One region of the Paenibacillus sp. MABNR03 genome, then DNA from elsewhere that is predicted to be linked to it. Evidence: riboswitches for the same ligand, from Rfam matches in the RefSeq annotation. Region 1 holds a riboswitch; the other holds the start of a gene.
The links. A riboswitch is a leader RNA that binds a small molecule or an ion and turns the genes downstream of it on or off. The one in region 1 is predicted to bind glycine.
Positions count from the first base shown of each region.

Region 2: it holds a riboswitch for glycine, as region 1 does, so the genes downstream of both, gcvT (glycine cleavage system aminomethyltransferase GcvT) here and sdaAB (L-serine ammonia-lyase, iron-sulfur-dependent subunit beta) in region 1, are expected to answer to the same signal.

Region 1 covers NZ_JBCIYR010000006.1:126,425-141,894, forward strand. Annotated here, with positions in the region: gene AAIH57_RS24820 (phosphotransferase enzyme family protein) at 1-790, shown strand, start outside; gene AAIH57_RS24825 (response regulator transcription factor) at 993-1,703, shown strand; gene AAIH57_RS24830 (ATP-binding protein) at 1,700-3,163, shown strand; gene AAIH57_RS24835 (LolA family protein) at 3,197-4,288, shown strand; gene AAIH57_RS24840 (PH domain-containing protein) at 4,319-4,822, shown strand; gene AAIH57_RS24845 (PH domain-containing protein) at 4,815-6,338, shown strand; gene AAIH57_RS24850 (MFS transporter) at 6,544-7,824, shown strand; gene AAIH57_RS24855 (collagen-like triple helix repeat-containing protein) at 7,929-9,434, shown strand; glycine riboswitch at 9,573-9,698, shown strand; glycine riboswitch at 9,703-9,807, shown strand; gene sdaAB (L-serine ammonia-lyase, iron-sulfur-dependent subunit beta) at 9,914-10,603, shown strand; gene sdaAA (L-serine ammonia-lyase, iron-sulfur-dependent, subunit alpha) at 10,593-11,534, shown strand; gene AAIH57_RS24870 (alpha-glycosidase) at 11,705-13,474, opposite strand; gene AAIH57_RS24875 (response regulator transcription factor) at 13,684-14,367, shown strand; gene AAIH57_RS24880 (histidine kinase dimerization/phospho-acceptor domain-containing protein) at 14,364-15,470, shown strand, end outside.
Region 2 covers NZ_JBCIYR010000003.1:78,198-93,667, reverse strand. Annotated here, with positions in the region: gene AAIH57_RS15625 (BglG family transcription antiterminator) at 1-1,669, opposite strand, end outside; gene AAIH57_RS15620 (PTS mannitol transporter subunit IICB) at 1,709-3,163, opposite strand; gene gcvH (glycine cleavage system protein GcvH) at 3,582-3,974, opposite strand; glycine riboswitch at 4,317-4,442, shown strand; glycine riboswitch at 4,446-4,547, shown strand; gene gcvT (glycine cleavage system aminomethyltransferase GcvT) at 4,733-5,869, shown strand; gene gcvPA (aminomethyl-transferring glycine dehydrogenase subunit GcvPA) at 5,866-7,221, shown strand; gene gcvPB (aminomethyl-transferring glycine dehydrogenase subunit GcvPB) at 7,218-8,771, shown strand; gene ptsP (phosphoenolpyruvate--protein phosphotransferase) at 9,032-10,744, opposite strand; gene AAIH57_RS15590 (HPr family phosphocarrier protein) at 10,737-11,012, opposite strand; gene ptsG (glucose-specific PTS transporter subunit IIBC) at 11,091-13,145, opposite strand; gene glcT (glucose PTS transporter transcription antiterminator GlcT) at 13,433-14,287, opposite strand; gene AAIH57_RS15575 (SPFH domain-containing protein) at 14,452-15,470, opposite strand, start outside.

The DNA of each region.
Region 1 (15,470 bases):
TGTTCAGATTCCCGTTCGTAATTCATCTGGAGATTGGGTTACGGTCTGGCTCTCGGAAAGTGGGGAAGAGATCTGTTGCACGGTGCTGGAATGGATTGAAGGCAGAGACATTCAGCAAGGAGAGCGACTGACTGCGGAGCAAATTCATGACCTGGGGGAGCAGATGCAGACGCTTCATCAGTATGGTCGTGTACATAAGACATCTGAGACTTCTGGTCAGGGATCGGAAGAGGCAGCTTTTCGGGCAGACCAGACCGATGTTCGCCCATCTTACGGCAGCATCAAGGAAAATCTGAACATGCTCAGGCAGCTCGAGGAAGGCGTTAGATTAAGCATTTTTACTCCAGAAGATTTTGAACTGATACGTGAGACATTCGATAATATCAACAAACAGCTGGAAGCATACCCCCACCATGCGGAGACATGGGGAGTGATTCACGGAGACATCACCCGGGGCAATTTGCTGGTGACGGAACAGGGGATTTCCATGATAGACTTCTGTTTGTACGGTTATGGTTACTATCTCTTTGATGCTGGAGGTGCGGCCTTGATCTTCAACCGGGAAGAACGGGATGTGTTCCTGTCCGGGTATACGAAACAAAGGGCCCCGCTCACGGAACAAGAGATCAGGCTGATGGAAGGATTCATGCTGATCTTTACGTTTGGCTATTTTGCCTTCCAAATGGGAAACGAGTCCAGGCATGAGTGGATGAAGGATCGGATGCCCAAGCTTTGCAGCAAGTATTGCCGGCCATATATCCAGAATCAACAAATCTTCTATGATCTATAGCCTATTTCGTAATCAGAAATGAAGACATAACGACAGCATGCGTCAACCAATGGAAGAGGGGGCGTCCTGGGATCAGGGGGCTCTTTTTGCGTACGCTTTACTGTATTTATGTCAAAGAAACGCATTTATGAAGAAAGTATAAACTCTGCGGAGGGATGAACATTCTTCACTACAATACAGTTATGGGGAGGATGAAACAGCGATGAGAGACAACATAAACATATTGCTGGTGGAGGATGACACGGAAATTGCCCGCATTTTAATGGACCATCTTCGGCGTGAGGGGTACGGGGTGACTTGGGCTTCGAGTGGTCTGGAGAGCTGGGAAGATTTCAGAGAAGGGACCTACCAACTGGTTTTGTTGGATTTGATGCTGCCAGAAATGGACGGGTTCACGGTATGCAAAAATATCAGACTGATCAGCGACGTTCCGCTGCTCATGATGAGTGCACGCATCGAAGAAGAGAGCAAAGTCAGAGGTCTTGGCTTGGGAGCTGACGATTATATTACCAAGCCATTCAGCCTGGCGGAACTGACGGCCCGTATTGAATCCCATCTTAGCAGATACCGTAGATATCAGGGCAACAAGCCTGACTCAACCCATCAACTATATAACGACGGGTTGTCGATCGACCTATTGAATCAGCGGGTGCAGCTTCATGGGGAAGATGTCGTACTGACCAACAAGGAATGGGCCTTGCTCACATTGCTCGCCTCTCATCCGGGCAGGGCATTCACCAAGGCGGAACTATATGAACATGTATGGAATCAGCCGGTAGCGGGAAGCTCAGGCACGGTTACCGTCCATGTGAAGAGCCTGCGGGCCAAGCTGGGTGATGAGCCCCACCAACCACGCTGGATTCAGACTGTATGGGGCAGTGGATACCGATTTGTAGGGGATCCTTTGGAATGAAGCTGAAATACTGGTTGATGATTGCTTTTCTCATTGTGATGCTGCTGCCTGTCGCCGCAGGCTGGGCGCTATTCTCCCTGTACAACTACTATAACGAACAGCTTGCCGTAACGGAGTATGTGGAGTTATCCGGACGGCTGGCTCCTATTGAGCAGGTATTATCTGAACCGGGTCTGTACCGTCTGCAATCGGCTGATGCCTATGCTACGCTCTCCAAACTGGCGAATGAACAAGTGAACTTTGATTTGTATTTGCCATCAGGCATTCGGGTGTATACATCTGGCGGGGATACCTGGTCTGCCGGTGCTTATACTGTCAGGGGCTCGGAATTATATCGGGATCTGTACGATATGCAGACTCGTCATCGCACGTTTACGCTGAAAAAACCGGTATGGGAAAAAGGCGAACTGGTTGGCATTTATGAAATCACCATGCTCCGTGGAGAGTGGCTTAAAGGCATCTCTATTCGGACAACCTGGGTCATTGGGTCCGCCGCCGTTTTCTTTATCCTGTTATATGGCACCGTGCTCTGGCTGCTATCCAGAAAGCTTTTTCGCCCGATGAGACAACTGATGGGCAGAATGCATGCTTTTGCGCAGGGGGAAATTCCTATGAATGATGTACCGATACGTCGTGACGAAATGGGTACGTTGCTGCAGCAATTTGATGCGATGCAGGAGAAAGTCAGACAGACTCAGGCAGAGGTGGAGAAGGAGCAGCAAGAGAAAGAGCTCATGGTCGCCTCGCTGTCTCATGACCTGAAGACACCGTTAATGTCCATTAGTGCCTATGCGGAGGCGCTTAGTGTTGATACATCCTTAGAGCCACTGGAGAGACAGGAGTACCGGGACGTGCTGTTTGGTAATGTGGAGCGGATGAAACGGATGATTGGTGAACTTGAGATGTATACAGCGCTGGGTTCCAGTGAATCGGGGATGGCCATGGTTGAGGTGGAAGGTGAAGAATTCTTCGACATGCTTCTTGGGAGTTATGGGGAACTCGCCGAGCGTGAACAAATTGACGTGAAGACGGTTGTCTGCACAAACCACCTGTACCAGGTTCATCCCGAACAGCTGATGCGCCTGACAGATAACTTGATTAACAATGCACTTCGCCACACAAGGACGAATGGTGTAATGGGGCTGGGTGTCATTGCTTCAGATCAGCCGCTGCCGGAATGGATCATGCCTTCGCTGGATTTGGAGCTGAATGAGTACAGAGCAGGGGCAACATTGATCCTGGTGCAAAATGAAGGACCTGCTATTCCTGAAGAACAGCTGGGTCGCATTTTCGAGCCCTATGTTCAACATCAGAATCAGGAGGAGAACGGTTATGCAGGAGGTTCGGGTCTGGGATTGAGCATAGCCAAACGGATTGCCATAAGGCACGGAGGGGATATGCGCATGTGGTCATCCGAGGGATACGGAACGCTGGCAGCATGCCGACTGCCTGAAACGTAGAGATTTTGAACGAAATAAGAGAGGATGAGTGGTATGATGAAAAAAGGATGGATGATGCTAGGAACGGCCATACTTGCAGGTTCAATGCTCGGGGGTTGTGCGGAGAAGGATATGCTCGGCCTGTCTGGTGATGAGATGATCGAGAAGGTCGTCAGTGCAGAAACGGAACCCGCTTCGTATTACGCTGAAGGTGTCATGAAGGTGTGGTCGGATGACAAGCTGAACCACACCATGCACATCAAGGAATGGGTCGACGGAGAGACAGGGCGTAAGCGCACAGAAACAGAGGAGAATGGCAACGTAAGCTACGCAGTCAATAACGGAACGGACATCACCATTTACGAAAAGGAGACGGGTACGGCCTATTCGATGAACGTATCTGCCTTGGGACAACAGCCTGAACAGACTCAAAAGCAGATGCTGGTGGATCAGCTGGAACGGTTGCGGGATTCCCATGATGTGGATATGATGGGACAGGAAAAGCTTCACGGACAGGATGTCATTCACATTAAACTGACGCCAAAAGAAGAAGGCACATTATCCATCTCCTCCGAGTATTGGGTAGACCCCAAAACGTGGATGATTGTTAAAGTCATTAGCACATATGGTGATGAAAAGTCTGAAATGGTCTATGATCCGATTCAATATGATCCTGAATTTTCTGAGGATACGTTCGTGATCGACATCCCCAAGGGGGTTGATGTGAAGGATCTGAATGATCTAACCCAGAGTTCGGAAGTGAGTCTGGAAGAAGCTGAACAAGCTTTGGGACAACCCTTTCTGCAGTATATGAACGGTGCGCTTGAACTGTCACGGATTGAGATGTATTCATCAAGTGGAGATTTCGGCAGGGATGAAGTGACTTTGTATTATGTCAACAACAACAAGGTGGAAGTGAGTCTGACGGTATTCCAGGCGCCGGATGAAAATGGTGATGATACACTGCTGCCTGATGAGTCCAAGATTGAGGTTCGGGACACCGAGGGTTCGTATATGAAGAGCATCCGGAACATATCATGGAGCGAGAATGGACTGCGCTACTCCATCATGGGTGAGAACGAAGAATGGACGAAGGAGAAGCTTCAAGCTTGGGCGAAGGATCTGACACTGCCCAATCAGCTTTAATTCGAATTGTAGGAGAGTGTGAGTTAAGCAATGGAAGCAATGGATTACACAGAGCATAATAACGGAGAACTGCGGCGTCTCCACCCCAAAGCCAAACAAGCAACAGCCTTGACGGCCTTAATGGTCAACGGGCTGTTGACTCTTCTGGCCATCGCATATCTGATTGTCGCATGGGTTAAGGAGTGGGTGCAGTGGCCGGGATGGATAGGTGTGGGGCTTTTCATCATTTCACTAATCTGGTACACCTGGATTCTGCCTGGATTGCGGTACCGGCATTTCAGTTTCCGTGTTGCTGAAGACGAGTTGGAAATTCATTCCGGCTGGCTGTGGCAGACGGATACGATTGTGCCGATGACACGTGTACAGCAGGTGGAACTGGAGAGTGGTCCGCTGCTGCGAAAGTATGGGCTTGCCAAAGTCAGCATCGTTACTGCAGCAGCCACGCTTCACATTGCCGGACTAGAAAGGGAAGAAGCGGAGCAGTTGAAGCGCAATATCGGACATCTGGCCAAGGTGGAAGATCACGATGAATGAACCGAAGCGTCTACATAAGTTGTACGTCTTATTCCCCCTTTTTAGCGTAATGAAGTCCATCATTCCAATCCTCATTTTGCTCATCATCAAAGGCGTGAACTGGAGCAAGTTCCCCTGGTACGGTTATGCTGCGGTGATTGTAGTAATCGTGCTGCCTTTTGTCTTGTATGGTTGGTTTACATGGCGTAAATTCAGCTATACGCTGCAGGAAGATCGGATTGTTCTGCGCCGGGGCATATTTGTCCGGGAGGAGAAATCGATCTATTTCAGCCGGATTCACTCCATCCAGACACAACAGCCTCTGATTCAGCGGATCCTCCGGCTGGCTCAGCTCAAGATTGAGACGCCTGGAGGCAACGCAGAGGCGGATGGGGTGCTACCCGCTCTGGCAATTGCGGAGGCCGAGCGGGTAGAGCAATGGCTATATCAGAAGCGAAGTGAAGCTGCGAAGAAAGAGGAAGCACCTGCCGCAGCCGAATATGCTCATGAGCATGCTCACCATGAAGAGGGAGAATCTCCTGAGCAGAATGAGGGGGTTATACAGGAGGGGCCTGCTCCCCTTGTGCGGCGAGAGCGGGGGGTTCTGCTGCGGCTGTCAGCCGGCAGACTGTTTGCCGGAGCATTGACAACGATGAATCTGCCGCTTGTTGTGGTATTCGGTACAGGGGTCTACTCATTCGCAGATGACCTGCTACCGGATCATTTCTACAGCAGTCTGGTTGAACGGGCTGGACAGCTGTCAGCGATTTGGTGGCTCGGACTTGTTCCCGTCATGTTTTTGCTGGCTTGGATACTGTCGGCAGTGCTGTTCACGATCAAATATGCCGGATTTACCGTAGAACAGGAAGGCGGTAATATTACCATTGTCTCCGGTCTGCTCGACCGGAAAAAGCATGTGTTTTCTCCTGGTAAGGTACAGGCAGTGGAGGTCAAGGAAGGGCTGCTGCGACAGCCATTTGGTTATGCCGAGGTGGAGATTTTTGTTCTGACTTCAGAGACGGAGAAAAAAATGATGCTGCATCCGCTGCTGCCGCTCCGTGATGTGAATGAGCTGCTTGCCCGAATCGTACCGCAATTCGAATTACAGCCACCCGTTACATGCCCTCCGAAGCGGGCCCTCTGGCTGTTCATGCGCTGGAAATTGCTTGGTGCAGCCGTGCTCGGAACGGCGGGAACCGTGTTTCTGGGCCCAACAGGAGCACTGCTGTTTCTCTTATTGCCCTTATGCGCCGTGTGGGGATACGGATGCTTCAAAGATGAGGGGATGAGTATTCAAGGTAAGCTGTTAACACTTCGCCACCGGACCATATCCCGCAGTACGGCATTAATGCGCCGGCCTCATGTGGTCACGGTGAATACTGTTGCTACGTCTGGGCAGCGAAGCAAATCCTTGTTATCCGTCCGGGCGAAACTTATGGTGAATCGAATCGGCTTTAAAGCGGTTTTTCTGGAACGGGAACAGGCCAATGCTGTTAAGGACTGGTTTCGGCAGGCTTCTGCCTTTATGAAGAGATGAAAATCGAATATCACGAAGAATGTACCCATTTAAGGCTGCCGGAATGCCGGCAGTCTTTTTTATGTTTGGGAGGCTAACTAAACGTGAACAACAACGTTTGGCATGATCCTTTTGTTACTGCGAAAGAAGATGAAATAGGGGATAATACATTTAATGGAATTTTCCTTTCTGTAATTAGATGATTCATTAAGGAGGGGTGTAATGGATGAGCAATGATCACAAAAAGGGGGAAGCGGAAACAAGCCGGCGAGGTGGATGGAAACATGCCGGATTGCTGCTTGGTGGGGTAGGCATATCCAATCTGGGGGATTTTATCTACATTGTGGCTATTAATCTGATGGTGCTCAACATGACTCAGTCTCCAGCAGCAGTAGCAGGATTGTGGATCATCTCCCCTATTGCCTCGGTATGCACCAAGTTCTGGTCAGGCAGTCTGATCGACCGCTATGACCAGCGGCAGATGATGATTGGAGCCGATCTGGTGAGAGCTGTACTCGTGGCAGTGCTTCCGCTGATGCCGAGTCTATGGATGATGTATGGCGTCATGTTTCTTGTCAGTATGTCGTCCTCCATATTTGTGCCGTCTTCACAGGTATATATTACCCGGCTGGTTCCTGCTGAGCGGCGAAAGCGATTCAATTCCCTGCAGGCGATGATCAGCTCAGGCGCTTTTATTACCGGTCCGGCCATAGCGGGAGTTATGCTGATCTATCTGTCTCCTGTGGCCGCGATCTATGCCAATGCAGCTTCCTTTGTTGTGTCTGCACTGATCCTGATGTTCTTGCCAAGGCTGGGCATTGGAGAGCAGAACCGCGGAACGGGGACAAGGCTAACCCCACGTCTGATTGCACAGGATTGGCGTGCCGTGCTGCACTTCAGTCATCAATCAGGTTATGTGGTCGGAGTCTATGCTTTGTTCCAGATCATTCTCGTCATCGGCATGTCGCTCGATGCGCAGGAAGTGGTGTTTATCCGTCAAGTAATGAACCTGTCCGAATCGCAGTATGGCGCGTTGATGAGTGTTACCGGAGTTGGCTATTTGGCTGGATCTCTATTGGTTTGGTTATTCGCCAAACACTTGCCTATCCGTCATATGATGGGCGGTGGTGTGCTCCTGGTCGCGCTTGGCTATTTCCTGTTCGCTCGTTCATTTTCGTTCGAGCTTGCAGCATTCGCCTTTATTATGCTTGGGCTGTGTTCCGCACTGGCGAACACGGGTCTGGTTACCTTTTATCAGAATAATATTCCGGTGGACCTGATGGGGCGGATGAGCAGCGTGCTTGGACTGATGCTGAGTGCTTTACAGGTCATCTCAATTTTGGCAATGGGGGGAGTTGCTGAAGTGATATCCCTTCGGACGGTGTATACGGTTGTTTCAGCAATTCTTATGCTGGGTGCTCTCCTATTGTGGCTTACTAGCTGGTTTCCTTCCAGACAACTATTTTATGGCGAACATGAGTCTTCCAAAAAATCATTTAGTGGTTAGGCATCATACTGTTTTCGACTGAACGATCCCGTGACAGGACGCATATAGATAGAAGATGATCTCGATCCGGCGACATAAGCTAGGAAAAGGGGGCATCGCAGAAAATGGCTGTCTTATCAACGGGGCCGATTGAAAATAGTATCGTGGTGGGAAGCGGTGTACGCCCTACCCAGAGAATTACGGTAAGAGTGGACAATCGGGATCCAGCAAACTTTGCAACCGTGCTGGTTCAGGGCTACTACTTGAATGGCATTCGTACATTATATGTGGAAGAAGTGTTTAATGTTTTGCCCAATCAGTTGATAACAAAAGATTATTATGCAAACTTGGATGCATTTGAATTCATCTTCACTACGGGGGATGCTGCTGCGGCTGATGTTCAGGTCTCCGTATGGGGGAAGGATCAGAATGGGGAGTTGGTAACAGCCCACCGTCTGGTGTCTGAGGAGTTGCTGGGAGCGTACGGGGGCATAGTTGGGGCGACTGGTGCTACTGGAGCTACCGGGACAGCAGGTATAGTGGGAACGACGGGACCCACAGGTATTACTGGAGTGACAGGAATGACAGGTGTTACCGGCCCGCCGGGAGGAACGACCGGAGTGACAGTGGCGACGGGGATCACTGGAGTCACAGGATCCATTGGAGTAACCGGAGCGACAGGGATCACCGGAGCAACAGGAATCACTGGAGCAACAGGAATAAGTGGAGTTACCGGTCTAACAGGCACTACGGGAAGTACTGGAACTACAGGAGCAACAGGGGTCACGGGGGAAACTGGGTTTACAGGAGATACTGGCGTTACAGGACTTACTGGAGTCACAGGATCCACTGGAGTAACCGGAGCGACAGGGATCACCGGAGAAACAGGAATAAGTGGAGTTACCGGTCTAACAGGCGCTACGGGAAGTACTGGAATCACAGGAGCAACAGGGGTCACGGGGGAAAGTGGGTTTACTGGAGATACTGGCGTTACAGGACTTACTGGAGTCACAGGATCCACTGGAGTGACCGGAGCGACAGGGATCACGGGAGAAACAGGAATAAGCGGAGTTACCGGTCTGACGGGCGCTACGGGAACGACCGGAATCACAGGAGCAACAGGGGTAACTGGAGCAACAGGAATAAGTGGAGTTACCGGTCTGACGGGCGCTACGGGAACGACTGGAATTACAGGGACAACTGGGGTTACGGGATCAACGGGAGCTTCCGAACCTGCGAGTTCATCGCTATTTGCTGACAGTCAGACAACTGCACTCGCTATACCGCTTGCGGGGGAAACAACGATTCAGACACTCAATGTCCCCGTCGTAGTAGGTCAACGGGTAAAGATTGATAACAGTGCTCAAATTGCCGTTGTGGTTACGGCCAACTGGAGCGTGACATTCGCTATGCGACTCCGCAGAAATGGAGTTCTGATTAACGAGCTGATTCTTTCCCGGACGGGAATTACTGCGTCTACGGTACGCTTTCTTTCATCTAATACCTACGTCGATACATCTATTGCAACGGGAAATAACGCCTACACGATAGGTATCCAATTTACAACGGCCACGAACGTAACCAGTGCCTCAGTTGAGACACGAAACCTGAATGCCATTCGTTTTACCTGATCCTAATCCCAAGATGATAATGATACGTCACTTTTATTGACATTACGTGTGTTGCATATTAATCTGTTATATGAATGATTCATTTAAAAATGATAAGCGTTTGATATGTGTTCGAACGAGTATTGACCATACAGCGGATGAGAACGAGCGGGAGAGACCTGAGCCGGCCAAGTGTAACCATAGGGCTGCCAGGCACCGAAGGAGCAAGCTGCTGCGCACCCGGCGCAGTGGTTAATCTCTCAGGTAAATGTACCATCGTTGGACGCAACTCTGGAGAGTGCGCAGGTTGCGCCACCCAAGGGGTATATGATGAGAACGGTATGCCGACTGCGGCTGCCCCTGATCATGAAACTCTCAGGTAACGAGGACAGAGAGAGGGCCTAAGGCCTTCTACTGTCCTTTTTTGATGTCATCATTCAGTAATGAAGGAACATTATGGTGCATGTCTGGATGGATATGACGATATGGAGGGGTGCAGGATGCGGTTTAAAGATGTTTTTTCAATTATTGGTCCGTCGATGACGGGTCCGTCAAGTTCACATACAGCTGGGGCTGCAAGGCTTGGGAGAATTGCGCGTCAGTGGCTGGGATGTACCCCGGAACGTGCCAGGCTAACATTATACGGTTCATTTGCTGATACGTACCAGGGTCATGGTACGGATCTGGCACTGATCGGCGGTTTGCTTGACTATGCCACGGATGATCCGCGTATACCGGACGCCGAGGAATATGCGGAGCAAGCGGGTATGGAGGTTGAATTCTTTACGAGTGGACTACCTGCTCCGCATCCCAACACGGTCAAGATTGAGTTGTGGTACGGTGAGCGTCAATGCTCGCTGATTGGTGCTTCCATTGGTGGCGGCAGTGTAACGGTGCATTCGCTCAATGATTTCCGTGTACAGATCAGTGGAGAGTTTCCAACACTGGTTCTGCGCCATTCGGACAAAGCAGGGGTGCTCGCTTCGGTTACGTCTACAATCAGTTCGTCAGGTGTTAACATCGGTTACATGCAAGTGGACCGGAAAGCCCGGGATGGCGAAGCGCTGACAGCGATGGAAATGGATGGAGCGCCAAGTCCGGAAATGTTGAACCGCCTGCGGTCACTGGATCATGTGCTGGATATTCGCGTTATTGATTTGAAGAAAGGGGTGGAACCGGATGCGGTTTAAGCACTTGCACGAACTGAATACCATCTGTACGGCTGAATCGAAAACCATTGCCAAGCTGATGATTGAGGAGCAGGTTCAGGAGACCAATACGCCCGAAGCAGACGTTGTACAGCAGATGTCAGAGTACTATCAGGTGATGAAGGAAGCTGTGCAAAAAGGGCTTACCGAGGATACGACTTCACGCAGTGGCTTGACCGGCGGAGACGGCAAGAAAATGGCGGAGTATATTCGTCAAGGCGAAACCTGTTCGGGTGATGCTTCTGCACTTGCGATGGCCTATGCCCTTTGTGTGTCTGAAGTCAATGCTTCCATGGGCCGGATCGTGGCTACGCCGACAGCGGGTTCGTGTGGCATTATTCCGGGGGTATTTATCAGCTCCCAAGAGCGATTCGGCTGGAGTGATGAGCATCTGGTCAACGGCCTATTCTGTGCAGGTGCGATTGGATATGTCATTGCTAACAACTCGTTTATCTCCGGTGCTGAAGGCGGCTGTCAGGCTGAAGTCGGTTCTGCGATCGGCATGGCTGCCGGTGCCATGGTTGAACTGCGCGGAGGGACACCCGAGCAGGTTGTTCATGCGGTAGGTCTCGCGTTAAAAAATACACTGGGCCTCATCTGCGATCCGGTTGCGGGCCTCGTGGAAATCCCATGCATCGTCCGTAACGGACTGGGTGCCGTAACGGCTCTCGCTGCGGCCGACATGGCACTGGCCGGGGTACGGAGTGCCATTCCGTCGGACGAAGTCATTGACGTCATGCTGGAAGTCGGAAGTGCCATGCCGAGCAGGCACCGCGAGACGGCCCAGGGCGGCTTGGCCCAGACGCCCACGGGCCGGAAAATGATGGAGAAGCTGGCCAAACCGAAGGCGAAGCGTGCAGAGCCTGAGGAGGAGATGGGGAACGCGCAGGGAAATTCGGAAGAGCAGGCCTAGAACCGAGCAGCTAAGGCGAGCATTCATCATAGAAAACCAATAAAACAAGCGTCCACTGCCCTTTTACAGGTCATACAGGACGCTTGTTTTCGATTCAGGAAATCTAATTAGCTCCTTTGGTATGAATAAGTAGGGGGAAGGTCGTGTGATCTACAATGCATACCAAGTGACTACTTGCTCTGCTCTCGAGTGATCTCCGTACTTAGTACGGCATAACCATAAGCGGGCAGTTCAATGGCCAGAACATCGCCATCCTTGGCTGTACGATGGTTGCCGTCCAATAATTCGGTCCATTCGCCTGTACCTGCATCCAGTTCAATGATCGCCGTCTCCTCCGAACGATTGAACAGAATGAGAATACGTTCCTCATCACTCTGCCGTTCCAGGACCAGCTGGCTTCCTTCTGCCCGAGCCTGCAGGAATCGAACTTTGCCTTCTGCGCGCAGAGCGGGGTGAGCATGACGAAGCGCAATGAGCTGTTGATAAAAGGCTAACAACTCGCGGTCCTGCTTCGCTTCATCCCACTCCATGCATTTCCGGCAGCCCGGATCAGCTCCACCATCCAGCCCAATCTCGTCTCCGTAATAGATGCACGGCGTACCTATGTAAGTAAACTGGAATAGCGCCGCCAGTTTCATTTTGCGCTGGTCACCTTCACATAGCGTCAGCAGCCTTGGTGTATCATGACTGTCCAACAGGTTGAACGCCACTTCGCTGGCTTGCAGCGGATAACGTGATAATTGCCGGCCGATGGAGTTCGCGAACGCCTCGGCATTCATTTTATTTTTCACAAAGAAACCATTCACGGCATCGGTAAACGGATAGTTCATGGAGGCATCAAACTGGTCTCCTTGCAGCCAGGCCGAGGATTCATTCCATATCTCACCGAGAATGTACGCATCCGGATTCGCAGCTTTCACCACCCGGCGGAAATCACGCCAGAATGCATCATCCACTTCGTCCGCGACATCCAGTCGCCAGCCGTCCATGCCCACTTCCTTGATCCAATACTCAGCAACCTTTAGCAGATAGTCTTTCACCTCGGGATTTTCCGTGTTCAGCTTGGGCATGTGCGGCTCGAATCCAAAGGTTTCATACGTAGGGATGCCATCCTTCACATCCAGCGGGAACTCGTGTACGTGGAACCAGTCTTTATACTTGGATTTTTCCCCGTTTTCCTGCACGTCCACAAAGGGAGCAAACGTCTTCCCGGAATGATTGAATACCGCGTCCAGAAGCACCCGAATGCCGCGTTCATGACACAGCTTAACCAGCCGTTTCACTGTATCTGCATCACCGAAATGCCGATCTACCCGGAGATAGTCTTCGGTATCATATTTATGGTTGGTGGTCGCTTCGAAGATAGGGGTAAAATAGATGGCGTTAATGCCCAGCTCGCTGAGATAGTCCAGATGATCAATCACACCCTGGAGGTCGCCTCCGAAGAAGTTGGACGGTGTAGGATCGCCGCCCCATGGCTCAACATTCTCCGGATTAAGGTCAGGGTTTCCATTGGCAAACCGCTCGGGAAAGATCTGATAGAAAACAGCATCCTTGACCCACTCAGGCGGCGTGAAGACCGCACCCGGGTGAATATAGGGGAACTGAAACATCTGCCCTGGATCGTCCGGTTCGTCTTCCTGGAAGTCCGTTTCGGACATCCAGATCTGCTCGTCTCCGCTTTTCAGCAAAAAGGAGTATTTCAGGCGATGGTACGGAGGTTTTATTTCACCCTCATAGTAGTCGAACATGGCGTCGGAGGTGAACTTGGCCAAAGGAATCAGCTCTTTGGTGTTTTCCCATGCGTATTTATCACCCGTCATGGCGTATACCTCGGTGAGATCATTCTTTTTGGCACGCAGACGCAGACGAACAGAATCCTTATCGTAGGCGTACGCCCAGTTTCGTTTGGGTTGATGATAGATGGCTTCCAGCAGCATGCTTAAATTCCTCCCCTTTTCACATACGGTATGTACTTTATAGACCTCATGGCATGGCATTTCTGAAGTTGCAGATTAAGGTATAATGAAAATTAAAGGTAACGGAGTATTCATCTAAGGAGTATCGTTTCGTTTATACATACAGCTTACTCCATTATGTTCAGATATATAATTAACCAAAAGGGTGCAGAAAGGAAACGAATTTACGCATGAAAACAAAACTGCTATACATTGAGGACGATACGGAAATCGCGACATGGGTCAGAGCCGACCTGGAGGAGCGTGGTTATGAGGTCGTATGGCTGGGAAGTGGAGAAGGTGCTGCTGAAGCTGCCGGGGACTGCTCGCTGATCATTTTGGATGTCATGCTGCCAGGGCTGGATGGATTTACGGTGGGGCAGCGGCTAAAAAAGGAACATCCTTCAGTGCCGATCGTCATGCTCTCGGCCAGAACGTCTATTGATGACAAGCTGCACGGGCTTGATTTTGCCGATGATTATGTAACCAAGCCTTTTCACCCCGATGAACTCGCTGCGCGAATTGAAGTTCAGCTGCGAAAGGCAGGGACTACGGTTTCCTCGGATGCTGCTCTGAAACTGGATCACCTGTCCATCTATGAGAAGGACAATCGGATCGTGAATGAGGAGACGGGGGAGGAGATCATTTTATCGGGAAAACAGTTTCACATCTTCGCGTACCTGCTCAGGCATATGGGCATGATCCGTACGAAAGAGCAGATTTATGAGGCGGTCTGGAATGAGCCCTATCTCGATGGAGACAAAACATTAATGGTACATATTCGCCACCTGCGCGAAAAGCTTGAACTTGATCCAGCGAATCCGTCAGTGATTCAAACCGTGCGCGGGGTTGGATACCGTGTGAAGAAACCATGATCGGGCGGTTCAAAGAGAAGGGGAAACGGAAAAGTCAGAGGGAACGGAAGGAGCCTGAAAAGCGTAAGCTTCGATTTGGTCGCTCGCTCATGTCCCGTTATATGATTCTGATTTTATGTGCCATTTTGTTTGTTCCCGTCGTTCTTCCAATCACATCCATCATTTATGTGGTGGTGGTGAACAATACGAGCAAAGGCAGTCAGGCTCCCTACGGTGATGTTACCCATATAACCAATCTCTGGTCGAAAGAATCGATGAAGCTGGATGAGGCAGCGCCTGCCCAGATCGATAAACGCATGAAGCAGTTACAAGCCAAATATCCCAAATCATCAATGTACCGGGTGAACGAAAAAGGGGAGACCGCGTTTATCCTCGGGGGTGAAGGTGTGGAAGTATCTGAATCTCCGGTGAATGGAACGACAATGACTATATTGAAATGGACGCTGAATAATCAGAAGAAGGAAGAAACTCGAATTCCTGCAGTATGGGACGTAGCCCACACCTTGCAATTCATGAAGGAGGCCAACTACCGTGATCCGCTGACTGTTGTTTCATTTATAGGTGGAGGGGATCAGAACAAGGGAAAAGGCTTCATGGTGATTGAAGTACCGCGATATTTACTGCAAAAGCCTCAAAGCAACTGGCCGATGGAACTCCTGTATCTCGGGTTGGTTATGACCATCATTTTTCTGGTATTTATTGTGATGTCGATCCTGTTCTTTGCACGGATTCGCAAACGGCTTATCCGTCTGCAGACAGCCATGATTACTCCAGGCAAGGAAGGTATTCCGCTTCCTGTCGATATCCGGAGATCGGACGAGATTGGTCAGTTGGAGGATTCATTCAACCAGATGGTGTATCAGCTGACAGACAGCCGTCTCAGGGAACGCGAGGAGGAACAGTTCCGAAAACGTCTCATTGCAGGGCTGTCTCACGACTTGCGCACGCCTCTAACGGTCATCCGTGGACACATGCATGCCCTGAACAAGGAAGCGCTCAGCGATAAGGGCAGCAGCTCATTGGCACGCATGGAAGCCAAGATGGATGATCTAAGTGGACTTATTGATAACATGTTATCGTACAATCTGCTTGCAAGCGGAAAG
Region 2 (15,470 bases), on a different contig from region 1:
CGTAAAATCCCATCCTGCCGTTATCCAGAGGAAACACCTGAAACTTGCCTATGATACGTACAATCTCAATGAGCGTGGCATCAAGCCCCGCCGGGTCCGGATTACGATCAGTTGCCCTTCGGCTTCCTTTACTGTCCCCATACTTGCCTTGTTCCCGTTGCAGCGTCGTATTTTGAATGTACTGCCTCAAACGTTCACTTTCATCTGCCGTCAACAAGGGACTCACCTTGTAATACTGATGCGGCTCCATCGGCAGATCGACGGTCGACAAAATGAGATCATAATCCTCTTCGGGGATCCGCGCGGCTTCATACCATGATGCACTGTCGATAATGCGAATTTCCGGGATCTCCTTGGACAAACGGCTGGAAAGCATGCGTGAGGATCCGATTCCGCTGGTGCAAACAATAATCGCCCGAATCTCACGCTTCAGTACACGCAATCGCTCGATGGAAGCTCCGAAATGCATGACCAAAAACCCAATTTCCTCATCCGGTACGTCCGTATCCGGCCATGCGATATGCACGGCTTTCTTCACATCCGCGAACAGCGAATCATAATCCTTGCGGATCTGTTGGAGCAACGGGTTACGTATGCTCTGCTGTCCCCCGATGCGTTCCATCACCGGCTGCATATGGGCAATCAGCCCTTCTCGCAGGAGACGATCCTCCTGGAATGCATAACCGGTTCTCTCCTGCATCTGATCCATCAGGGAACGAACCATATCCAGCAGCACCAGATCGTCAACAGGCAGTAAACGTGTGGAGTGAATAAGCTGCTCTGTTTCGATTAATAATTTGTGTAGATAGCTCTGTTCTTCTTTGGCAAACGATATTCCAAGCTGACTGGACAGCACACCGCATAACCGGGAGGCCATATATTCAGGTACATTCATGTCCAAAGTAGACGAGTGTATCGTCTTTTGTGCAGTGCCTCGCCCTACCGTAAACCCTTTGCGTATGCGCGCCAGTGCAACGGATAATTGAATAAGCAATTTCGTATACTGTCGCTCCGGAATATTTTCAAGCCAATCTATATCGGGCTGCCACAAGGCATTTTCGACCGTCAGTACGTCACGGTGGCCAATCATGCTGAGCAGCTTCTGATTCACCTTGGAAACGCCCTGCTCGGGTTGTCTTCCAAAGAGATCCGACTCATCCAGAAATTCTAGCGCAAGCCCGGCAATCGCTGCACGATAAGCTGTTTCACTTCCATTGATCTTCACCCCGTATCCTCGTCTGCGAACCAGCTTCAGTCCAGCCTGCCGAATTCGGGGCTCCAGCTCATCGAGGTCATTGCTCACCGTGGAGACCGTCACTTTCAGGTCTGATGACAACGCAAGCAGTTTTACGGGCTCCGCTTCATCCAGCAAAATGCAAAGCATGAAGAGTTTACGCTCTTCCGGCGTAAACTCCACGTATTCGTTAAGCTCCAATTGCTGACGCAGTGCAGCCAAATCGTTGGAACCAGGGTCAATACGGACCCCGGTCCCCGATTTTTTTTCTAATTTCATGCCCAGTGGCTCCAGCCACTTCTCAATCATCTGCAGCTCCCGATGAACGGTTCGGGTACTGACTTTTACCGCGATGGCAATTTCACCTGCGGTTACCTCATGCGGATGTTCCAGCAGGAATTCCACAATTTCACGCTGTCTTTTCGTAATACTCATATCTCAAGCCTCCGGCTCAGGGAAAACGATCGCAGCCTGTTATTTCAGGCGTTCAACGAGCGCATCGTATTCCGGGCTTTTTAGGAAGTTGTCGATGGAAATATGCTCTGCGTTCGGTGCCACGCTGCGGGCACGATCCGTTAATGTCTTCTGCGTAATGACAACGTCTGCGTCCTGAGGGATATCACTGATTGCCGTATTGGTTACCGCTACGTCAATCCCTTCTGCTTTCATCTTCTTGCGAAGAATGGAAGCCCCCATGGCACTGGAACCCATACCGGCATCACAGGAGAAAACGATTTTCTTCACATCGGTTTTCACGGCAGAAGAAGCAATATCCGCTGCTCTGTCTGCTTCACGGTTATCCGCCGTAATGGCAGCATTCGGCGTAGTTCCTTGACTCTTCATGTCTTTCATCCGATTGGATGCAGACTCCAGATCTTCTTCCTTTTGTTTGCCTGTTTTCAGCAGCAGCGCTGCAACCAGGAAGGAAACAATGGCGGCAACAGCCACCCCTGCGAGCATCGGAAGATACCCGCCTTTTGGTGTTAACAGGGAATATGCAATGATACTACCCGGCGAAGGTGCTGAAACCAGTCCGGCTCCGGTGAGCATAAAGGTTGCTGTACCTGCCACACCACCTGCGATTGCAGCAAGAATCAGAATCGGTCTCATCAGAATGTAAGGGAAATAAATTTCGTGAATTCCCCCGAAGAAATGGATGATAACGGCACCCGGTGCAGAAGATCTTGCAGTACCACGACCGAAGAAGCAGTAGGCCAGCAAGATTCCAAGTCCGGGACCCGGGTTGGATTCAAGCATGTATAATACGGATTGGCCCAATTCTCTTGCTTGGTCTGTTGCAATCGGAGTTAGAATTCCGTGGTTGATTGCATTGTTCAGGAACAATACTTTCCCCGGCTCAATAATCAGATTGACCAGCGGAAGCAAGCCCAGATTCATCAGACCCTGTACGCCAGCAGACAATACTGTGCTAATTGCTTCTACAGCTGGCCCGATCCCCAGCAGTGCAATAATCCCCAAGATCCCGCCAATAATCCCGGCAGAGAAGTTGTTGACCAACATTTCGAATCCTGCTTTGATTTTGCCTTCAACTGCTTTATCAAACTTTTTGATGACCCATGCTGCCAGAGGTCCGGCAATCATGGCACCCAAGAACATCGGAATATCACTACCGACAATAACCCCGATGGTCATGATGGCACCCACGACACCACCACGCTGGCCATGCACCATGGTACCCCCGGTGTAACCAATAAGCAGCGGCAGCAAATATTTGATCATCGGATCCACTAGCTCTGCAAGAGTTGCATTAGGGAACCAACCCTTTTCAATGAACAGCGCAGTAATCAGTCCCCAGGCAATAAATGCCCCCATATTCGGCATAACCATACCGCTCAGGAATCGGCCAAAACGTTGAACGCCTACCCGGAGACCGCCTTTGGAATTGGACGTTTGGTCCAAGTTACTCATTGTATTATCCTCCTCGGATCAAGTGATTATAATTTATGAAAGGGGTATCATTTCTCCCCTGCTGTTATCCTAAGCCAGATTGGTCTCCGGTTCAACGAAAGGAAAGCGTACTTTCGTCATGATCATTGATGACAACATTACGGTTATGTAATCGTTTTTATCGTGATTGGAAGGCTGTAACCGTTGATATTCAAGGTTTTTTTCGTGTGTGACTTACATCATTTACTGTCTTGGTTTTATGGGAATAGGTTGTACAATCGACGCTTATTTCATCCTCTCCAGCACCTTTTTCTGGCGACCAACCCTGCCTTAAAGAACACAAAAAGCCTGCATAAGCACCAAGGCTCACACAGGCTCTGAAAACGTGCAAGAACATTTATTTGTAATGAAATGATAGGCTAATTAGTACAAAACCATTCTACTCCTCTGTATGCTTACGATATGCATCGGCACTCATCAATTTCGACAAGGCTTCTGTCAGATCACCTTCAACACGAATCTCAATCATCCAGCCTTCTTCATAAGGCGAACTGTTAACCAGTTCAGGTGCATCCTGCAACGCATCATTCACGGCAATAATTGAACCACTGACCGGAGAAAACAAATCGGAAACCGTCTTGACGGATTCGATCGTGCCAATGCTGTCTTCCGCTTTTACATCCGATTCAAGGTCAGGCAATTCCACAAACACAATGTCACCCAGCTGATGCTGCGCGAACTCGGTAATGCCGATCCGTACAGTATCCTCCCCTACGGTTTGCACCCACTCGTGCTCTTCACTGTACAGGAAATCACTTTTCAATTCGCTCATCGATATCCGCCTCGCTTTTCATTAATGAGTGCATGCGTTTCTTTGGCCTTACCCTTTTTCCCAGAACTTAGCGTATGATATTTCGGATTCAAATGTCAAGATACCTCACAAAATATTTAGATTTCTACATTAAAGGCCTGTAACTCAAATATCCTCTCTCTACATATAATGGTGGATAATAGAAGAGTAAGCGTAATCTTTTTATATATACGAACAATACCGTTAACAATCTAAGAATTATTCGGTTTTTTATCATTTTCTATGATATCGTTCTTGACATCGATAGTGGATTCACGTTTTAATGAGAGAGTAAATGTTTATTGTTGTGTGCATTACCCGCGGATGAATGTAAAGGGAGAGATTACCCGTGACACCCGAGTCTTGGATGTGCATGCGGTAACGCCGAAGGAGTAAACCACCCGACAAGCGGGAGGTGAATCTCTCAGGCAAAAGGACTTTTACGGGACGCAACTCTGGAGAGCATCTAATCGCCCGGTCAGGGCGTAATGATCACCCAAGGGGAAACCTGCTGCAACTGATTGGCGGGGTAACTCTCAGGTACCAAGGACAGAGCCTTAGAATACAGCGTGCTTCTGGCATGCCGGTTCTTTGGCCTGTCCTTTTCCTTTTTCCCAAAAAAACGAAAAACCAGGATCAGCCGGCGCTGTCTGTAGCAGCCTTAATTATACTTATACGAAAAATTACTGCTTCATTCATGTTACACACTCGGCCCGCAGCGGCCACAACGAGGTGATTTGATGTCCGATTTGCTTAGAACTCCACTCTTTCCACTTTATCAGCAATACGAAGGTGTACGGTGCATCGATTTTGGAGGCTGGGAGCTTCCGGTGCAGTTCAGCGGAATTCAAAAGGAACATGAAGCCGTACGGGAACGGGCCGGTCTGTTTGATGTATCTCACATGGGCGAATTTACCGTGCGGGGTGAACAGGCAGAAGCATTTTTGCAGAAAATGACGACCAATGACGTGACCACACTGGTTCCCGGTCAGGCGCAGTATACATTGATGTGTTATCCGGATGGTGGCGTGGTCGACGATCTGCTTGTGTATAAGCTGGAAGATCAGCATTATATGCTGGTAGTTAACGCCTCCAATATCGACAAGGATTGGGCATGGCTGCAAGAGCATATGGTCCCTGGGGTGAGCATGAAGAATGATTCCGAGGAGACAGCTCTTCTGGCTCTGCAAGGCCCGCTTGCTGTGGACATTATTGGAAAAGTTACAGGTACCGATGTTTTCACGATTGAGCCTTTCCGCTTTGTACAGAATGCTGAGGTGTGCGGTGTAAAATTGTTGCTGTCCCGCACTGGTTATACCGGTGAAGACGGCTTTGAACTTTACGTACCAGCAGAACAGGCTTCTGCAGTCTGGAACGGATTAATGCAGGCTGGCGAAGTACACGGACTGGTTCCTGCTGGACTCGGTGCACGGGATACACTGCGCTTTGAAGCGAAGCTGCCCCTGTATGGACAGGAATTGTCACCAACCATCTCTCCGCTGGAGGCAGGGGTTGGCATGTTTGTGAAGCTGAATGCCGGACCTTTTATCGGACACGAAGCCTTGTTGCTGCAAAAAAATGAGGGGCCTGCCCGCAAACTGGTCGGCATCGAAGTGCTGGAGCGCGGTATTCCCCGCCCTCACTATCCAATCTACGCCGAAGGCGTGCAGATCGGTGAAGTGACGACAGGCACACAGTCCCCTACGCTGAAACGCAATCTGGGACTCGCACTGATCGACAGCAAGTATGCTGCGTTGGGTACCCCGCTGGAGATTGAGATCCGCGGCAAGAAACTGAAAGCCGAGGTCGTGAAGACCCCTTTTCATAAACGGACACGCACGCAAAAGACACCTACCCAAGGAGCTGATCAAGCATGAGCAAGCACCGTTACATTCCCATGACTGAGCAGGATCAGAGCGCCATGCTCGCGACCATCGGTGTGGACACGATTGAGGATCTGTTTCATGACATTCCACAGGAGATTCGTTATCAGGGCGAGCTGCCCGTTTCCTCCAAACTGGATGAATACGCGCTGACGCGCCATATGTCCAAGCAAGCCGGTGCCAATGCCAATTTTGAGACACACGCCAGTTTTCTGGGTGCAGGCATTTATGATCACCACATTCCTTCCGTGATTAACCACGTCATTTCCCGTTCCGAGTTCTATACAGCCTATACGCCGTACCAGCCCGAAATTAGTCAGGGTGAGCTCCAAGCCATCTTCGAATTTCAATCGTATATCTGTGAACTGACCGGCATGGCCGTAGCCAATGCCAGCATGTATGATGGCGCAACCGCATTTGCGGAAGCAGGAAACCTGGCTGCTGCGGCAACCCGCCGTAAACAGCTGATCGTATCCCGTACGGTTCATCCGGAAGCTCGTCAAGTATTGAAGGCTTACGCTCACGGTTTGAATTTGGAGATTGTCGAGATTGGTTATCAGAATGGGGTCACTGACTGGGATGCCCTGCAAACTGCCATATCCGACGATACTGCAGCCGTCATGATCCAGAGTCCGAACTTCTTCGGAGCCGTGGAAAATGTAAAACAGGCTGCAGACCTCGCACATGCGCACAAGGGACTGCTCGTAGTCAGCGCAAACCCGCTGGCGCTTGGTCTGCTTGAAGCCCCAGGCAAGTTGGGTGCCGACATCGTAGTTGGCGACGCGCAGCCCCTTGGCATCGCCGCTTCCCTCGGCGGCCCAACGTGCGGATATTTCGCCGTATCCCAGGCTCATATGCGCCGGATTCCTGGCCGAATCGTAGGCCAGACAACCGATCGTAACGGCAAACGCGGTTTTGTATTGACGCTGCAAGCGCGGGAACAGCACATCCGCCGCGAAAAGGCGACATCCAACATTTGCTCTAATCAGGCTTTGCTTGCACTGAGCGCATCTGTATATATGTCCACCATGGGGAGACAGGGAATGATCGATGTAGCTGACTTGAATCTGCAAAAAAGTCACTATGCCCTGAATACGTTAACCGCTATTCCCGGGGTCAGCCTGACGTTTACTGCACCAACATTCAATGAGTTTGTCATCCAACTGCCTGAAGGAACAGACGCCAGTGCACTTCAGCTGAAGCTGCTGGATGCCGGATTTATCGGTGGTTATGAACTTGGACGTGATTATCCTGAACTTGCCGGACATATGCTGGTAGCCGTTACAGAACGACGCAGCAAGGAAGAGATTGACGAATTCGCACGTGTATTGGAGGGATCGCTGTGACTCAGGAAATGACAACAACTCAAGGACAGCCGGAACCGGCAGCTCCTTTCCAAACCGAAACCAACTCGAATCAAACTGCGCAGACTGCATCGCCCGCTCCGGAGCAATCTCTGATCTTTGAACTTAGCAGCCCGGGTCGAGTCGCTTACTCTCTGCCTGAATGTGATGTTCCGCGTCAAGATCCGGAATCGTTGATTCCCCGGGAAATGCTGCGTTCGGAAGCAGCTGCACTGCCCGAGGTATTTGAAGTCGATGTCATCCGTCACTATACTGCCCTCTCCCGCCGTAACTTCGGGGTAGATAACGGATTCTACCCTCTCGGCTCCTGCACGATGAAGTACAATCCAAAAATCAATGAGGATGTCGCCCGTTACAGCGGATTTGCCAAAATCCATCCTTATCAACCTGAATCCAGCATTCAGGGTGCGCTTGAACTGCTGTACACGTTGCAAAACGACCTTGCAGGTCTGACAGGTATGGATGCTGTAACCCTGCAACCAGCCGCTGGTGCACATGGTGAATGGACCGGACTCATGATGATTCGTGCCTATCACGAAGGTCGGGGTGAACAGCGCACCAAAGTCATCGTGCCGGATTCATCCCATGGTACCAACCCGGCAAGTGCAACCGTAGCAGGTTTCGAAACGGTTACGATTCCTTCCCGTGCAGACGGTCTGGTAGATCTGGACGCACTTCGCGCAGCAGTTGGTTCGGATACCGCAGCGCTCATGCTGACCAACCCGAACACACTTGGATTGTTTGAAAAGGACATCCAGGAGATTGCCTCAATCGTGCATCAAGCTGGAGGTTTGCTGTACTACGATGGAGCCAACTCCAATGCCATTATGGGCATCACCCGGCCTGGCGATATGGGCTTCGACGTGGTGCATCTGAACTTGCATAAAACGATGAGTACCCCTCATGGCGGAGGCGGTCCTGGTGCGGGACCAGTTGGCGTTAAAAGCCGACTGATTCCGTTCCTGCCAAAACCGATGGTCATCAAGAATGATCAGGGACAATACGCACTGGATCGTGAAGGCGATCAATCGATCGGCCGGGTCAAAGCGTATTACGGCAACTTCGGTATTTTGGTACGCGCCTATGCTTACATTCGTACTTATGGACCGGAAGGTTTGCGCCGGGTTTCTGAATGTGCCGTACTGAATGCAAACTATATGATGGCACGTCTTGCTCCTTACTACGAGATTCCGTATCCAGGCGTGTGTAAACATGAATTTGTCATGTCTGGTCGGGGACTGAAGCAATATGGTGTACGGACACTGGATGTGGCCAAACGACTGCTTGATTTTGGGTATCATCCGCCAACCGTATACTTCCCGCTCAACGTTGAGGAATGTATCATGATTGAGCCAACGGAAACGGAGAGCAAGGAGACGCTTGATGGCTTTATTGATACGATGATACGGATTGCCAAGGAAGCAGAAGAGACACCTGAACTGGTACTGAATGCTCCTTATGGCACACCGGTTACCCGCTTGGATGAGACAACTGCGGCTCGTAAACCTGTTCTGAACTGTGCTTGCAGCTAAACACTATAGGAATTTAAGAAACAAGCTCTTGCTGACGTATACACATCAGCAAGAGCTTGTTTCACTTTACTTTCATTTTTCGTATCCCTCATTCCTGATGAAATCCACTCTCTCATCGTTTATTACCTTTCAACAATTATGGCACACAAAAAAAGCCGGCATCCGCGATTATCGCAGATACCGGCAATATCGCTGCATTTCTGCAGCCCATTAATCGGAAAAAGAAAAGACCTTCACACCCGGAGGAACCCCCGGCAAAATTACGCTTTGATGCTTTGAACCAATTCAACCACTTGTTCAGCCGTTTGCATATCGAGAGCTTTGGCAGCCAGTTCCTGCATGTCCGCACGGGACAGCTTGGTGATCTGACTACGAGCTGGCAGAATGGATGTTGCGCTCATGCTGAACTCATCCAGTCCGAGACCGAGCAGCAATGGAATTGCTGTTTCGTCTCCCGCCATCTCTCCGCACATGCCAACCCATTTTCCTTCACGATGAGCTGCATCGATGACCATTTTAACCAAACGCAAAATGGAAGGATTATAAGGTTGGTACAGATAAGAGACACGCTCGTTCATGCGGTCAGCAGCCATGGTGTATTGAATCAGATCGTTTGTTCCGATACTGAAGAAATCAACCTCTTTGGCAAATTGATCCGCCAAAACCGCAGTCGAAGGAATCTCGACCATGATGCCCAGTTGAATGCTGTCGGAAACAGCAATACCTTCGGCTACCAGCTTCTCCTTCTCTTCGAGCAGGACAGCTTTTGCTTCACGGAATTCACCCAGTGTTGCGATCATCGGGAACATGACACGCAGGTTACCATGTACACTTGCACGCAGCAATGCACGCAATTGAGTACGGAAAATATCCAGACGGTCCAGACACAGACGAACTGCGCGGAAACCGAGGAATGGATTCATTTCTTTTGGCAGATCCAGATATGGAAGCTCTTTGTCTCCACCGATATCAAGTGTACGAACGACAACCGGTTTGCCTTCCATTTTCTCCAATACCGCTTTGTAAGCATTGTACTGAATATCCTCGGAAGGAAGCTTGTCTCTGCCCATGTACAAGAACTCGGTACGGTACAGGCCTACAGCCTCTCCACCGTTCTCCAGAACACCTGTAACGTCATTCGGCGTACCAATGTTGGCTGCCAATTCCACATGAACGTTATCCACCGTTACGGTTGGTTCGTCACGCAGTTTTCTCCACTCGGCACGTTGTGCATCATACTGCTCCTGTTTGGAACGATATTCTGCAACAACCTCATCCGTCGGATTAACCAAAACTTGACCATCCAGGCCGTCAACGATAATCAAATCGCCTTGTTTCGCTTGAGCCAGGATGTCTTTGGTTCCAACAACAGCCGGGATTTCAAGGGAACGAGCCATGATGGCGGAGTGAGAAGTACGACCACCGATGTTCGTTGCAAAGCCTTTAACATATTGACGGTTCAATTGAGCTGTATCGGAAGGCGTCAGATCCTCCGCAAGCACAATCACTTCTTCAGCGATCTCAGCCGGACTCATGAAGTCGATACCAAGCAAGTGATTCAGCACACGTTTGGTTACGTCACGCATGTCCGCTGCACGTTCCTGCAGGTAAGCACTCTTCATGTTCTCGAACATGGAGATAAATTGCGATGCTGTTTCGTCGAGTGCAAATTCTGCATTCACTTTTTCGTCAGCAATTTTCGCTTTAACCGGATCAATCAGTTCCGGGTCATTCAGAATGAGCAAATGGGAAGCAAAGATTTCAGCTTTTTTCTCGCCAAGCTCTTGTAAAGTACGCTCTTTGATCGCCTCAAGCTCAGACTGGGACTTGCCCAGTGCTGAGTCGAGTTTAGCGATCTCTGCGTCAACGTCGGTGATTTGGCGTTTTTCTACAGAGTAATCGGGATGCTCCAAGATAAACGCCTTGGCGATAGCAATACCCGCCGAAGCCGCGATCCCGGAAACATTAAGCATTAATTTCGCCCAGCCCTTCGTTAACCATAACGTCAGTCAGCGCTTGAAGCGCTTCAGCTTCGCCTTCGCCTTCAACGATGATGCTGATGGTGTCACCTTGTTCCAGACCGAGGGAAAGAACACCCAGGATAGATTTCAATGTTACTTTTTTACCGTTAGCTTCTGCAAAGGATTCTGCACCTTTGAATTTGTTAGCTGTATTAACCAGGGCTGTCGCCGGACGTGCGTGGATACCATCTTCGTCTGTAATTCTGAATGTTTGTTGCATTACAATCATCTCACTTTCAAATAGTTTAATTTAGGCATTGCGTATATTTACACTTGCTTGCCATTGTCGGAACACTTCTTATTTTATCTCAATGATTGGCTGATCGCCAATTTTCAGTACTCCACTCTTCTTCAGGGTCACTGTGGAACCTTCTGGCAGGTTGGTGAAGATGACTGGTGAGATAATGGATGGAGCGTTAGCTTTTACATACTCCAGATCCACTTCCATAATCGGTTGACCTGCTGATACCAGGTCGCCTTCCTGCACGAGCACGTTGAAACCTTGACCTTTCAGCTTCACCGTGTTGACACCTATATGAACCAGTACTTCCTTGCCTCCGTCGGACATGATGCCGACAGCATGTTTGCTAGGGAATACGTTAAACACTTTACCATACACAGGCGATGTAATCTTGCCATCATGTGGCAGAACAGCGAAACCGTCACCTGTCATTTTTTCGGCAAAGACCGGATCAGGTACGTTAGTGATATCCATCAATTCACCATTTACCGGCATGACGATATCTTCGGCAATAATGCGCTCACCTTCTGCTCCCTGTGCCTTCTCCTCTTCAGGAGTTGGTGTGACATCCGCAGCTGGTGTCGGTGCCGGGGTGCGTCCTGCAATGATATCCTGCATTTGGGATTTGATCGTATCTGAACGTGTACCGAAAATGGCCTGTACATTATTACCCACTTCAAGCACGCCAGATGCACCTAATTGTTTCAAACGATCTTTATTTACATTGGATTTCTCATTCACTTCAATCCGCAAACGAGTAATACATGCATCCAGATGTTTGATATTCTGCTGACCACCAAAGGCTGCAAGAATGTTGTGTGGCAGATCATCGGTTGAACCTGAGCCTCCACCGGAAGCTGTTTCAGGAGTTGCCTCTTCACGGCCCGGTGTTTTGAGGTTGAATTTGCGAATGATCATTCGGAATCCGAAGTAGTAGATCACGGCAAGAATCAAGCCAACAATAATAACATCCCACCAAGGTGTACGGTTCGGGATAATACCGAAAATCAGGAAGTCAATGAATCCACCGGAGAACGTCATCCCGATTTTGACGCCGAGAATTTGCATGGTCATGAAAGACAAACCTGCAAAGATACAGTGTACTGCAAACAGTACTGGCGCCACAAACAGGAACGAGAATTCAAGCGGTTCTGTAATCCCTGTAAGGAACGAGGTCAGCGCAGCTGAACCCATGATCCCTGCAACATACTTTTTGTGCTCCGGTCTTGCTTCATGGTACATCGCAAGTGCCGCAGCTGGCAAACCGAACATCATGAACGGGAATTTACCGACTTGGAATGTTCCCGCTGTGAGAGCAACGCCATCACGCAGCTGGCTGAAGAAGATCTTCTGGTCCCCGCGAATAACATCTCCGGCCTTATTCACATACTCACCAAACTCAAACCAGAATGGGGAGTAGAAAATGTGATGCAAACCGAACGGAATCAATGACCGTTCCACAACTCCGAAAATGAACGCCGATAACGTCGGACTTGTATCTACCATGAAGTGAGATATAGCATTCAGCCCATTTTGAATCGGAGGCCAGATGATCACCAGAAGTAACCCGATTAAGAGGGAAACGACTGAAGTGATAATCGGGACAAAGCGTTTACCGGCAAAGAAACCGAGGTAAGACGGCAGTTCGATTTTGAAAAATCGATTGTAACATAGCGCGGCGGCAATACCTATGATAATACCTCCGAACACGCCTGTACTCAATGTAGGGATACCCAGTATGCTGGCATAACCAGGCACATTGCCGATCATGGCAGGAGTAACACCTACCGCAGATCCCAATGTAACATTCATAACCAGGTAACCGATGATGGCCGCAAGACCTGCTACACCTTCGCCTCCGGCCAGGCCTACTGCAACACCGACGGCAAACAGCAATGCCAGATTATCAAATACGATCTGACCTGCGTTCATCATGATCGTGGCAATTGAATTTACCCAAGGGGTATCCAGTGCCGTTACATATTGCAGAAAGTCTGGGTTAACAAGCATGTTGCCTATTCCGAGCAACAAGCCCGCCGCTGGCAAAATCGCCACAGGCAGCATAAGAGCTTTACCTACTCTTTGCAAGACGCCAAAAAGCTTTTTAAACATCGCGTCGTATTCACCCTTTCGTCTAAGTCTATATGTCGTGATGCAAGCAAGGGAAAACAAAAAAGGCATGAGCTAATAAAGTGAATCGTACCAACCTTCGGGTATAGCATACCCTGTATAAGGTAAGAACAATCACACTCTAGAAACTCATGCCTGATCGAGTCAGTAACACGTCGCTTATGTTTATTCAGTTGCTTGATTACGGACACCATTGTAGCATCACTTCAAAAACAGTGCAAGCCTTTACACAAAAATTCTCAGGAGCGAATTCCATGGATGGTAATAATTCACTTCTTCTCTTCTTCTTTCCTCTGATTCAGCCGTTGGAGATGGATGGTCAGATAACCAACCTCTGCCGGATAAACCGGTAGATTTAATCTTCGTTCCATTACTTTGGTCAGTTTCCATGCAAGCGAGTACATTTCAGGGTACTCCAACTTCAACAGGGAATCCAGCTTGTGCAGTTCTTCCACCTTGTCTCCCCGCCGAACACGTTCCAATGCAAATCGCAAATGAGTCAGCAACCGGGAATAGTCCAGGGACTCCGTCTCAAATGAATAATCCAAATGATCCGAAACGATGCCCACCAGATCGGTAATGAGTTGCGAATGCTCACGTACTTGAGATATATTCTGGTTCGTCATGGCACTATAGATATGAAGCGCAATAAATCCAATCTCATCCATACCCAGATCGACACCCAGTTTCTCCTTGATGAGACGAACAGCGTAATCTCCCATGCGATATTCTTCTGGGTATATCTCACGTGTTTCATATAGAAACGGATTCTGTATGACAATGCCCTGTTCTTTGCGCTTTAGTGCAAAAGAAATATGATCAGTCAATGCGATGTGAATATGCTCGTTGAGCCGAACATCCGTACGCTCTGCGATATACGTAATGACTTCGTTAATAATCTCGATCAAAGCTTCATCCACCTGTGGAAGAAGCTGTTTGTACTGCTCTTGCTCCTGCTGATTCTTCAAAATGAACATCTTCTCCACAGCCATCAAGGGAATGATGTCATTCGTTTTCCGGTTGAAGCCAATGCCTTTACCGATGACGACGACTTCTCCATGTTCAGGATGCTGTGCAATAATTACATTATTATTTAGCGCTTTGTTTACATGCAGGCTGCTCAATGTTTGCACCTCTTTTTTCACACCATCTTGAATGCGATTCAGTCACATCCTCGTTAACAACGAAAAGACGTCTGGCGCGGGCATACCGCGCCGAACGTCTCGCTTAAAAAGTAACAAAAAATCGCGTTAAGGTCAATAGAGCTTCATGTATCATTCATGTAGTCTTAATCCTCAGCTCCAGCTCTCTCCACAATCTTATCAATTACAGATGGAGTGGTTGCAGGTTCACTCTGCTGGACAGCAACCGGTGCAGGTGTTTTGGACTTGGTCAGCCCTTTAATCAATTGCTCTACATCAATACCGGATACACTCTTAAGCATCTCCGGAGCCGTAGACATCAACTCGGTGACATAGTTGCTTACACGCGCTGCCCCTTCACCCTTACCTGTATCTACCACAGTCAGTTTATCAATGGATGAGATCGGCTCTGCAATTTTACCTGCAAGCTCAGGCAGCATTTTGACGATGATATCGAGTACAGCCGCTTCGCCAAACTTCTGGAACGCCTCGGCAAGCTTTTCCTTCGCTTCGGCTTCTGCCAAACCACGCAGACGAATGACTTCTGCATCGGCTGTACCTTTGGCTCGTTCTGCATCCGCAACCGCCTGACCTTCAAGCCGTTTTTGTTCTGCTGTTGCTCTGGCTTGCGTTTCAATCGAGTATTGAACCGCCTCTGCTTCACGCATTCTTTTTGTTCTATCGGCTTCTGCAGCCTGCTCAACAGCATAACGGTCAGCTTCCGCTTTTTTCTTCACTTCGGCGTCATACTGCTTCTCGCGTACGGTAATTTCTTTTTCCTTCAGGTCGATCTCACGTTCTTTACGCACGAGTTCAACCTTCATCTGTTCTTCCACTACAGTCTGTTTCGCACGTGCTTCTTGGATATGATAAGCCTGGTCCGCTTCGGCTTTAGCTGTATCCTGGTCCCGCTTAAACGCGGCGACCTTCAATTCCTTCTCTTTAGCAGCTTCCGCGATATTGGTATCACGCAGCAACTCGGCCTTCTGCCCTTGCTCTTCCGCATTGGCTTTCTGAATCCGTGCATCCCTCATCGCTTCAGCTTCAGCAATTTCGGCATCCCGCTTCACCGCTGCAATTCTCGGCTTACCGAGCGCATCCAGATACCCTTGTTTGTCACGAACATCCTTAATGGTAAAAGAGACAATCTGCAGACCCATCTTTT